Regions from separate parts of the Leuconostoc sp. DB-1 genome, predicted to be linked through region 2. Evidence: predicted binding sites of a transcription regulator. Region 2 holds the regulator's gene; each other region holds the start of a gene.
The links. Region 2 encodes HrcA, which represses chaperone genes, less so after heat shock. Its sites were predicted from a motif close to TTAGCACTCNNNNNNNNNGAGTGCTAA; they were not measured.
Positions count from the first base shown of each region.

Region 1: the regulator HrcA is predicted to act here: its motif matches at 1,728-1,754, upstream of HFP47_RS01475 (ATP-dependent Clp protease ATP-binding subunit).
Region 3: the regulator HrcA is predicted to act here: its motif matches at 1,738-1,764, upstream of groES (co-chaperone GroES).

Region 1 is NZ_JABFNJ010000001.1:310,508-313,780, forward strand. It holds gene HFP47_RS01475 (ATP-dependent Clp protease ATP-binding subunit) at 1-1,603, opposite strand, end outside; gene HFP47_RS01480 (hypothetical protein) at 1,789-1,962, shown strand; partial or broken gene HFP47_RS01485 (rod shape-determining protein) at 2,059-3,065, shown strand; gene mreC (rod shape-determining protein MreC) at 3,227-3,273, shown strand, end outside.
Region 2 is NZ_JABFNJ010000001.1:1,078,875-1,082,147, reverse strand. It holds gene ribF (riboflavin biosynthesis protein RibF) at 1-762, shown strand, start outside; gene hrcA (heat-inducible transcriptional repressor HrcA) at 884-1,909, shown strand; gene grpE (nucleotide exchange factor GrpE) at 1,926-2,495, shown strand; gene dnaK (molecular chaperone DnaK) at 2,582-3,273, shown strand, end outside.
Region 3 is NZ_JABFNJ010000001.1:1,486,205-1,489,477, forward strand. It holds gene groL (chaperonin GroEL) at 1-1,397, opposite strand, end outside; gene groES (co-chaperone GroES) at 1,426-1,710, opposite strand; gene HFP47_RS07320 (YitT family protein) at 1,834-2,667, opposite strand; gene HFP47_RS07325 (DUF956 family protein) at 2,697-3,056, opposite strand; gene HFP47_RS07330 (PTS system mannose/fructose/sorbose family transporter subunit IID) at 3,135-3,273, opposite strand, start outside.

The DNA of each region.
Region 1 (3,273 bases), 770 kb from region 2:
TCATAATAATGACAGTGTCTTTGAAACTCACTATGTGACCTTGTGCATCAGTTAGACGGCCATCATCAAGAATCTGTAAGAACATGTTCATTACATCTGGATGTGCTTTTTCTACTTCATCAAAGAGAACCAATGAGTAGGGACGACGGCGAACTTGTTCTGTTAATTGACCAGCCTCTTCGTAACCGACATAACCGGCAGGAGCACCAATCATTTTAGAAACGGTATGTTTTTCCATGTACTCTGACATGTCGAAACGAATCATAGCATCTTTGCTACCAAACATTTCCTGAGCTAATTGCTTGGCAGTTTCAGTTTTACCAACACCGGTCGGCCCGACAAATAGGAATGATCCAATTGGACGACCAGATTTTGTGAGACCAATACGATTACGGCGAATCGCCTTGGCTAGTTTTTCTACTGCCTCATCTTGACCAATAACATGTTTCGATAAGTTTTTGTCCAAATCTTTTAGTTGATTAGCCTCGTTTTCTTTTAAAGCTCCAACAGGAATATCAGTTTTATCTTCAACAATTTTTAATATATCTTGCTCTGTTACTGTTTGTGGCTTTGACATCTCGGGGTGAGCCTCGACTTGTGCCTTTTGTGACTCAAGTTGGTTTACCTGATCACGCCAATAGCTTGCTTTTTCAAAATCTTCTTTATCAATTGCTTCTTGCTTTAATTTATCAGCTGCTTCGATATTCACTTGAATAGTTTTGGGGTCCGCAACTTTCATTGTCAAATTTTTACGTGAGCCAGCTTCATCAAGTAAATCAATTGCTTTATCCGGTAGGAATCTTTCTGGAATGTAACGATCAGATAGTTCAACAGCTGCTTGAAGGGCAGAATCACTGAATGTAACATAGTGATACTTTTCATACCGTTCACTAATTCCTTCTAAAATCGTGATAGTTTCTTCTTTAGAAGGTTCTTCAACTTGCACTGGTTGGAAACGACGGGCAATAGCACCATCTTTTTCAATCTTTCGATACTCATTTAAGGTTGTTGCACCGATTAATTGGAACTCACCACGAGCTAGGGCAGGCTTCAAAATATTACCTGCATCCATACCACCTTCAGCATTTCCGGCACCCATAATTTCATGAATTTCATCAATGAACAAGATGACATCATCGCTGTTCGTAACTTCTTTCATTAATTCACGCATCCGTGCTTCGAATTGACCACGCATGCTCGTACCTTGAACTAAGGCCGACATTTCCAAACGAATAACTTCTTTATGCTGTAACTTTTCAGGCACCTTTCCAGCCACAATAGCTTGCGCTAGGCCTTCAACAATAGCTGTTTTACCAACACCAGGTTCACCAATTAGTACTGGATTATTCTTTGTACGACGATTTAAAATTTCAATTGTGCGAGCAACTTCGTTATCTCGACCAATAACAGGGTCGAGCTTTCCGTCGCGAGCTTGTTTGGTTAAATTAATACCAAACTCATCAAGTAAGCGTCTTTTTTTATTACCATTATTATTTTTTTGTGCTTGTGTATTTTGTTGTCCTTGTGCTTGCGCCATTTGTTCATTCATTGCGCGAAACATTTCATCTAAATTACCAAAACCAAACGAATCTTGTTGTGCCATATCTTTTACTTAGTGTGAAGCACCATGGAATACAGTTATTGCATTTCACCATAGTATTGCACACGATTCCTTTCTGTAGGTTATGCTTTAATTATAGCACGATTTAAGAAAAATGCAATTAAAATTAGCACTCTTTAAAGTAGAGTGCTAATTTTAAAAATGTTATACTGTCTATGAGGTGAATTATGGATTATACACAAGCATTAAATGATTTGCGTGATGGGAAAATAGACGAAATTGAAGTGACACCAGCAGTATTTCCGGAATTTCAAAAGGCATGGGCAAATTTCGCATATCAGAATACTATTCGTGGTATTGCTCACGCTCAGGGTAAAGTTACATATGTTCGCTCAAATTGATGTGCGAATTAAACCAGTTTTATGCTACAATATTATAAGTTAAGTAAAATTTAAATGTGTTGCAATTGCAGTCGTAACACGATAAGGGGCAGTACAGTGGCATTTTCATTTGGACAAAAAAATGTTGGTATCGATCTGGGTACCGCTAACACATATGTATATATCGAAGGTCGTGGCATCATATTGCGTGAACCATCAGTAGTTGCGCGTAATACACAAACCAATGAAGTCGTTGCTGTAGGTTCTGAAGCTAAAGACATGTTAGGCCGAACACCTGCAAGTATCGCTGCTATTCGTCCGATGCGTGACGGTGTTATTGCCGATTATGATACAACCGTTGCAATGATTCGTTACTATTTGCAAAAAGCACTTGGCGGACGTATTGGCAAACCTTATGTAACGATTGGCGTACCTTCAGGTGTAACAGCTGTTGAAAGACGTGCTGTTATTGATGCTGCTCGTGTTGCTGGCGCGCGTGACGCTTATGTTATAGAGGAGCCTTTTGCCGCAGCGGTTGGTGCTGGGTTACCAGTTATGGATCCTACTGGATCAATGGTTGTTGACATGGGCGGCGGAACGACTGATGTTGCGACAATTTCATTAGGTGGAATTGTTTCAAGCCGTTCAATCCGTATAGCCGGAGACAAGCTGGACGAAGCAATTGCTAATTTTGTTCGTAACAAATATAATGTTACCATTGGTGAGCCGACAGCTGAAAGACTCAAAATCGAAATTGGTGCTGCATCACTTGCTTTAGCACGTACCTTACCAAATGCTACGGTCAGAGGTCGTGACTTATTGACTGGTTTGCCTAAGACAATTGATGTTACCGCTGAAGATGTAGCCACATCAATTCAAGAACCAGTGCAAGAAATCGTGGCAGCTATTCGTGAGACGTTGGAATCGACTCAACCGGAGTTAGCTGCAGATGTTATTGATCACGGTATGATTTTGACCGGTGGTGGAGCATTATTGCGCGACATTGAAAAATTATTCAGGATGCAACTAAGGTACCAGTTTTAATAGCTAACGAGCCATTAGATGCAGTTGCTATTGGTACTGGTGAGGCGTTGAAATCTATTGATGTCATGCGACAAAAGTAATGGTAGTTTAAAATAGCGTGGCGCTTGCGCTACGCTATTATTTATTTTCAAGAATTAATGTCAAATAAAAGTTTCTAAGTAAAACAAGGTAGCATACCATTGAAAGTAGATGAAACTGTCAACTGTTTTTAGAAGTGGTAACTGGCTTTTTGGGGAAATACATGAAAAAAATATTTTCATCACGCACGTTGGTATCAATAATTGTTGC
Region 2 (3,273 bases):
ATTGTAGCTTTTCAGACGTTGAAAAAACCACTGCGTTATTTAACACCATTAGCCAAAAAGAAGTCCATCATGAGACAGCTAGGTGTTGATCGGGTTTATGTTATGCAATTTACTTCTAAACTTGCTAAATTAGGTGGTCAACAGTTTGTAGATGAGGTGGTCATGCAATTAAACCCTGTTACGGTGGTAGCAGGATTCGACCATTTGTATGGTGCAGCGGGAACGGATAGTGATATGCTACATTTAGCAACATATGCAACTAATCGCTTTGATGTTATTACTGTGTCTGAATTTGATGATTATAATCAGAAAGTTTCTTCTTCAACAATTCGATCTATGTTAGATCAAGGGAACGTAGATGGCGCCGCACAGCAGCTCGGTCGTGTCCATTCGACATCAGGTATAGTCGTCCATGGCGAAGCTAGAGGCCGTGAATTAGGCTTCCCAACTGCCAATATACAAACACCTGAAGAGGAATGGCTGCCTGGTATTGGTATCTATGCTGTAAAAATAAAAGTATATGATACTTGGTATCTAGGAATGGCTAGCATCGGACGCAATGTGACGTTTGGTGATGCTCGTCCAATCACAGTTGAAATTAACATTTTAGATTATCAAGAAGAAATATATGGTGAGTTTGTTCAGATACAATGGTGTCATTATCTGCGTGGTGAAGTGAAATTTGAAAACGTTCAAGCACTGATAGATCAACTTAATGAAGATGCAAGACAAACAAGGCATTATTTTAATACAAAATTATAAAATACAGTTTGTTGGCACTCTTATAAAAAGAGTGCTAAAAAGACTTGCATTATTTCTCAAATAGTGTATTATAATAAGTGTTAGCAGTTAGATATAGTGAGTGCTAAAAGGAGTCGATAATATGGCGCTAACAGAACGACAAAAGTTAATCTTAACCGCCATTATTTATGAGTATACACAGCGTGAGCATGCGGTTGGTTCAAAAAGTCTACAAGAACATCTAGATATTAAAATTAGCTCTGCGACGATTCGTAACGAAATGGCAGCGCTAGAATCCGATGATCTTATAAAAAAATTGCATACTTCTGCTGGTCGAGTACCATCATACGAAGGGTATCGTTATTATTTAGATCACCTGATGATGACACGCAGAGCGACTGATCGCGATGTACAAGCGGTCATTCAATCATTCCGTGGAAACTTCCATGAGATAGATGATTTGCTAGACGAAACAGCTAGGACTTTATCAAATTTAACTGGTTATACTGCGTTAATTTTGAAGCCAAGGCGAATTGATATTAAAGTTTCGGGATTTCGATTGGTTCCATTGGAGGGCCATCAGCTGATTGCAGTATTGGTTACTAATGATGGTAAAGTGACTAGCCAGACGTTTAAATTACCAAATGAAATGGCGATTGAATCGTTAGAAAGTATGGTTACATACATCAATGATCAGATGGTTGGTCGACCGGTTAATGATGTGTTGCGTATGATGCAGTCTGATGAGTTGCCTACGCAAATGAGTCGCATGATTAAAACGCCGGCAGCTTTTTTGCAACTATTTGGCGACGTGTTAGCACGATCGAACGGAGATAACGTCCATATTGGCGGCCGATTGAATGTTCTAGACTTTAGTAAAGAAACAGATATCGCTGATGTGAAGCCTCTGTTGGAATTTTTGAACAATGCTGAGGATGTTAGACAAATTGCTTCGCCAACACGAGATGTTCAAGTTAAAATTGGACGTGAGATTGGCGAGCCATTACTTTCAGAGTTCAGCTTGATTACGCGTGGATTTTTGGTACCAAATCAAGGAAGTGGTATTATTGCTTTACTTGGTCCAATTCCTATGTCATATAGTACCAATACGTTGCTTACAGACGCGTTTGGTGAAGCGTTAAGTCGCAAAATGATTGAATATACATAGCTAGGAGGTCACACTTGTGACAGAAAAAAACGAAGAAGTTGTAGAAGATAAGAACATTTCTGATCAAACTGATGAAAATTTGACCGAAGAAATTGAATCTGAAGCTGATGATTTACAGGTGGAGCCTGATCCGAAACAAGCGGAAATTGATAAGCTAACAGAGCAAGTTAACAACCTCGAAGAAAAATTATTACGTTCACAAGCAGAAATTCAAAATATACAACAGCGCAATGCGCGTGAACTACAAAATGTACGCAAGTATGATGGACAAAAATTAGCCAGTGCAGTATTGCCAGCCGTTGATAATTTGGAAAGAGCCCTTCAAGTTGAAGCTAACGATGAAGTGTCAAAGCAAATTAAAACAGGTGTGGAGATGACGCTTAAGACGTTAAATCAAGCTTTAACAGACAATGGTATTACGTCAACGGGTGAAATTGGTGAATCTTTTGATCCAACTAAGCACCAAGCAATTCAAAGTGTTGAGTCAGATGAAGTTGAATCTGACCAGATTGCACAAGTTTTGCAAAAGGGTTACATATTACAAGACCGCGTAATTCGACCAGCAATGGTTGCAGTGGCGAAATAAGAACGATTTTGCATGGTGATTCAATCGATGAGATACCACACCTTAAAAAGATGAAAATGATTTTAAAGTAAAGGAAGAAAATATTTATGTCAAAAATTATTGGTATTGATTTAGGAACGACAAACTCAGCTGTTGCTGTCCTTGAAGGTGGCGAACCAAAGATCATCACAAATCCAGATGGTGGTCGTACAACACCTTCAGTTGTCTCATTTAAAAATGGCGAAAGTCAAGTGGGTGATGTTGCAAAGCGTCAAGCAATTACAAACCCAGACACGATTATTTCAATCAAGTCTCACATGGGTGAAGCTGGTTATAAAGTTAATGCCAATGGTAAAGACTACACACCACAAGAAATTTCAGCAATGATTTTGCAATATATTAAGGGCTATGCTGAAGATTACTTAGGTGAAAAGGTTGAAAAAGCTGTTATCACAGTTCCTGCCTACTTTAACGACGCACAACGTCAAGCTACTAAGGATGCCGGTAAGATTGCTGGTCTGGAAGTAGAACGTATCATTAACGAACCAACAGCTGCCGCATTGGCTTATGGTTTGGACAAGCTAGATAAGGATGAAAAAATTCTTGTCTATGACTTAGGTGGTGGAACATTCGATGTGTCAATCCTTGAATTAGGAGATGGCGTGTTTGAAGTTTTGTCAACAAACGGTGATACTCATCTTGGTGGTGATGACTTTGATAACAAAGTTATTGACTATTTGGCAGAACAATTTAAGTCAGAAAATGGTGTTGATTTAAAGGATGACAAATTAGCTTTGCA
Region 3 (3,273 bases), 410 kb from region 2:
AACTTGTTAACAATCACTGATCCTTCTAAGCCAGCATTTTCAGCGATTTGACGAACAGGTGATTCCAATGCTTTAATAACAGTATTGATACCAGTTTGAACGTCGCCTTCTTCTGACAAAGCTGAAACAGCAGCAATAACATTTACCAAGGCTGTACCACCACCGGCAACGAAACCTTCTTCGACAGCAGCACGCGTTGCATTCAAAGCATCTTCAATGCGGTACTTACGTTCTTTCAATTCAGTTTCTGTGGCTGCACCAACGTTAATAACAGCGACACCACCAGCCAACTTTGCAAGACGTTCTTGCAACTTTTCACGATCAAAATCAGAAGTTGTTTCAGCAATTTGTTGCTTGATTGTGTCAACACGAGATGCGACAGCACCCTTATCACCTGAACCTTCAACAATTGTTGTGTTATCCTTTGTGATGTTAATCTTTGAAGCTTGACCAAGTTGATCAATTGTAACATCCTTCAAATTCAAACCAAGATCTTCAGTAATTACTGTACCGCCAGTTAAGATAGCGATATCTTCCAATTGTGCCTTACGACGATCACCAAATCCTGGTGCCTTAACCGCAACAACATTGAATGTACCACGCATCTTGTTCAAAACTAATGTTGGCAAGGCTTCACCGGTAATATCATCAGCAATGATCAACAAAGCACGTCCTTGTTCAACAACACTTTGCAATACTGGCAAAATATCTTGAATGTTACCAATCTTCTTATCAGTAATCAAGATGTATGGATTATCTAGGTTAGCTTCCATTTTGTCATTGTCAGTCACCATGTATTGTGACATGTAACCACGATCGAATTGCATACCCTCAACAACATCAAGTGTTGTTTCGATACCCTTTGATTCTTCAATGGTGATCACACCGTCATTACCAACTTTATCCATTGCTTCAGCAATCAATTCACCAACTTCTTCATTGGCGGCTGAAATTGATGCAATTTGAGCAATTTCATCTTTAGTATTAACTGTGTGTGACATTTCATGCAGCTTTGCAACGGCTGCTGCAGTTGCTTTTTCAATGCCTGTTCGAATCCCAACTGGGTTGGCACCAGCAGTCACGTTCTTCAAACCTTCACCGACAATTGCTTGAGTCAAAACAGTAGCGGTTGTTGTACCATCACCTGCGATATCATTTGTCTTTGAAGCAACTTCAGCGACAAGCTTAGCGCCCATATTTTCAAAATGGTCTTCTAGTTCAATTGCTTTAGCAATTGTTACACCATCATTGGTAATGGTTGGTGCACCATATGATTGTTCCAAAACAACATTACGACCCTTTGGTCCAATAGTCGTTTTAACTGTATCAGCTAACTTGTCAACACCGGCCTTCATCTTTGCACGTGCATCTTCTGAAAACTTTAATTCTTTAGCCATGATTTAAATATCTCCTTTGATTTGATAATTATTCGACAACTGCAACTATGTCTTTTTCGTGCAATGCTAAGTAATCTTGCCCTTCAAATGACACTTCTTGTCCTGCATACTTATCAAACAAGACTTCATCACCGACTTTAACTGTCAAATCACGGACTGTGCCATCATTTAAGACATAACCCGTACCCGCAGCTACAACTTTACCAGTAACAGGCTTGTCCTTGGCATTACTTGCCAAAACAATCCCACCGACAGTTTCTTCTGCAGCTTCCGTTACTTCAATAATCACACGATCACCCAATGGCTTCAACATGGATTCATACCTCCGAGATTTTCTTTTTTAGCACTCTTTAAACGTGAGTGCTAATTACAATTTTAAGTATAACACTATCATCAAAAATGTCAACAAAAAAGACGTGATCTAGTTGTCACGTCATCAAAGAAAAGTCCCTCCATGCGCCTCAGAAATATCATAAGCGATCGTAAAAGCCTCCGGATCAACTTGATGAATGCCACGCAAAAAATGATTATACTCATGATTATCAAGGACCACCATCAACATTTCACGTCCATCACCCATATAACCGCCACGAACATCCATAATTGTGAAGCCCTTGTCACCATCGAGCAAATATTTTTTCAAATCATCAATGCGATCATTTGTTGTAATGTGGACCATTTTACGACGATCCAAACCAGTTTCGATATAGTTCATCACAACCGCAGTAATAACTAATGAAAAAAGCGCCAAAATCAGTGCTTCTAACCCTTGCGTTACCAAGTTCCCTAACGAAACAACTGTATCAATTGCCAGCAGAGATAAAGCTGGTGAAATGCGAAAATACTTCTTAAAAATCATCGGAGGCACTGCAGTTCCACCACTAGAAGCATCAATTCGATAAAGTAATGCTACACCAACAGCAAAAATACTACCACCAACAAGCACCGCAAAGGTTCGATCTTGTAAAACTTGAAAACTTGGTGTAACTTTCAATAACACCGGCAAAACAATACTGCCAAAAGCAATTCGCGCTGTGGTACCACGATCCAAAAAAACAGCTGCCAAAACAATCATAATCAAATTGACGATCAACACAGTAGCTGCTCGATCAAAACCCACCAATTCGTTAATTAAAATAGCCAATCCAGTTGCGCCACCAGCAGCAACTTTTGCCGGTGCATAAAAAAAGTTAATGCTGATTGCTACGATTTCGAGTGCCATTACAATAACAATATAACGTAGTGCTTGATAGTTTTTAAGTATTTTCATTTAATATCCTCATTGTTTGTGGCATTCATTTATTTGCGTTTGAATCGTGACCGAATAGTATCCCATAAGGATGCAGTTCGTAATATTTTGTCGTTTCCTAGATGCTCACGCATCACTTTAAGTAAACTGCCCGACGACTTAGCAGAAAAATCTAAATCAATTTTATCTGTTTTAATTTTAAATCGGCGACTAACTCGATTCCCTGTGACGTGTACGTAGACAGCGCTTATGTTTTCCCAAGGAATTTGAATATAATCTTCAACATTATTATCATTAAAGAACTCGAACGCCTGATCTCCTACTAGAATCTTACCATACTTCGCCCCAATACCTAGATAAGAAATGCCTTGCGTTGTATATTCTGCTTTTGCGTTTAAAGACTGTACCATGAATATGTTCCCCTATTATTTTCTATGTACCATTAAAAGTGCTTGCCAGATTGACAAGCACTTTTAACATGAATGCTATTACATTATGTTTAAGGCATGCATTACGATACCAAAGATAAAGATACCAATAATCATAACGATTGGTGATACTTTTTTCTTCAACAACCACATTGCCAAGAATGTCAGTAAGAGTCCCATCAACCCAGGAATCAAACTG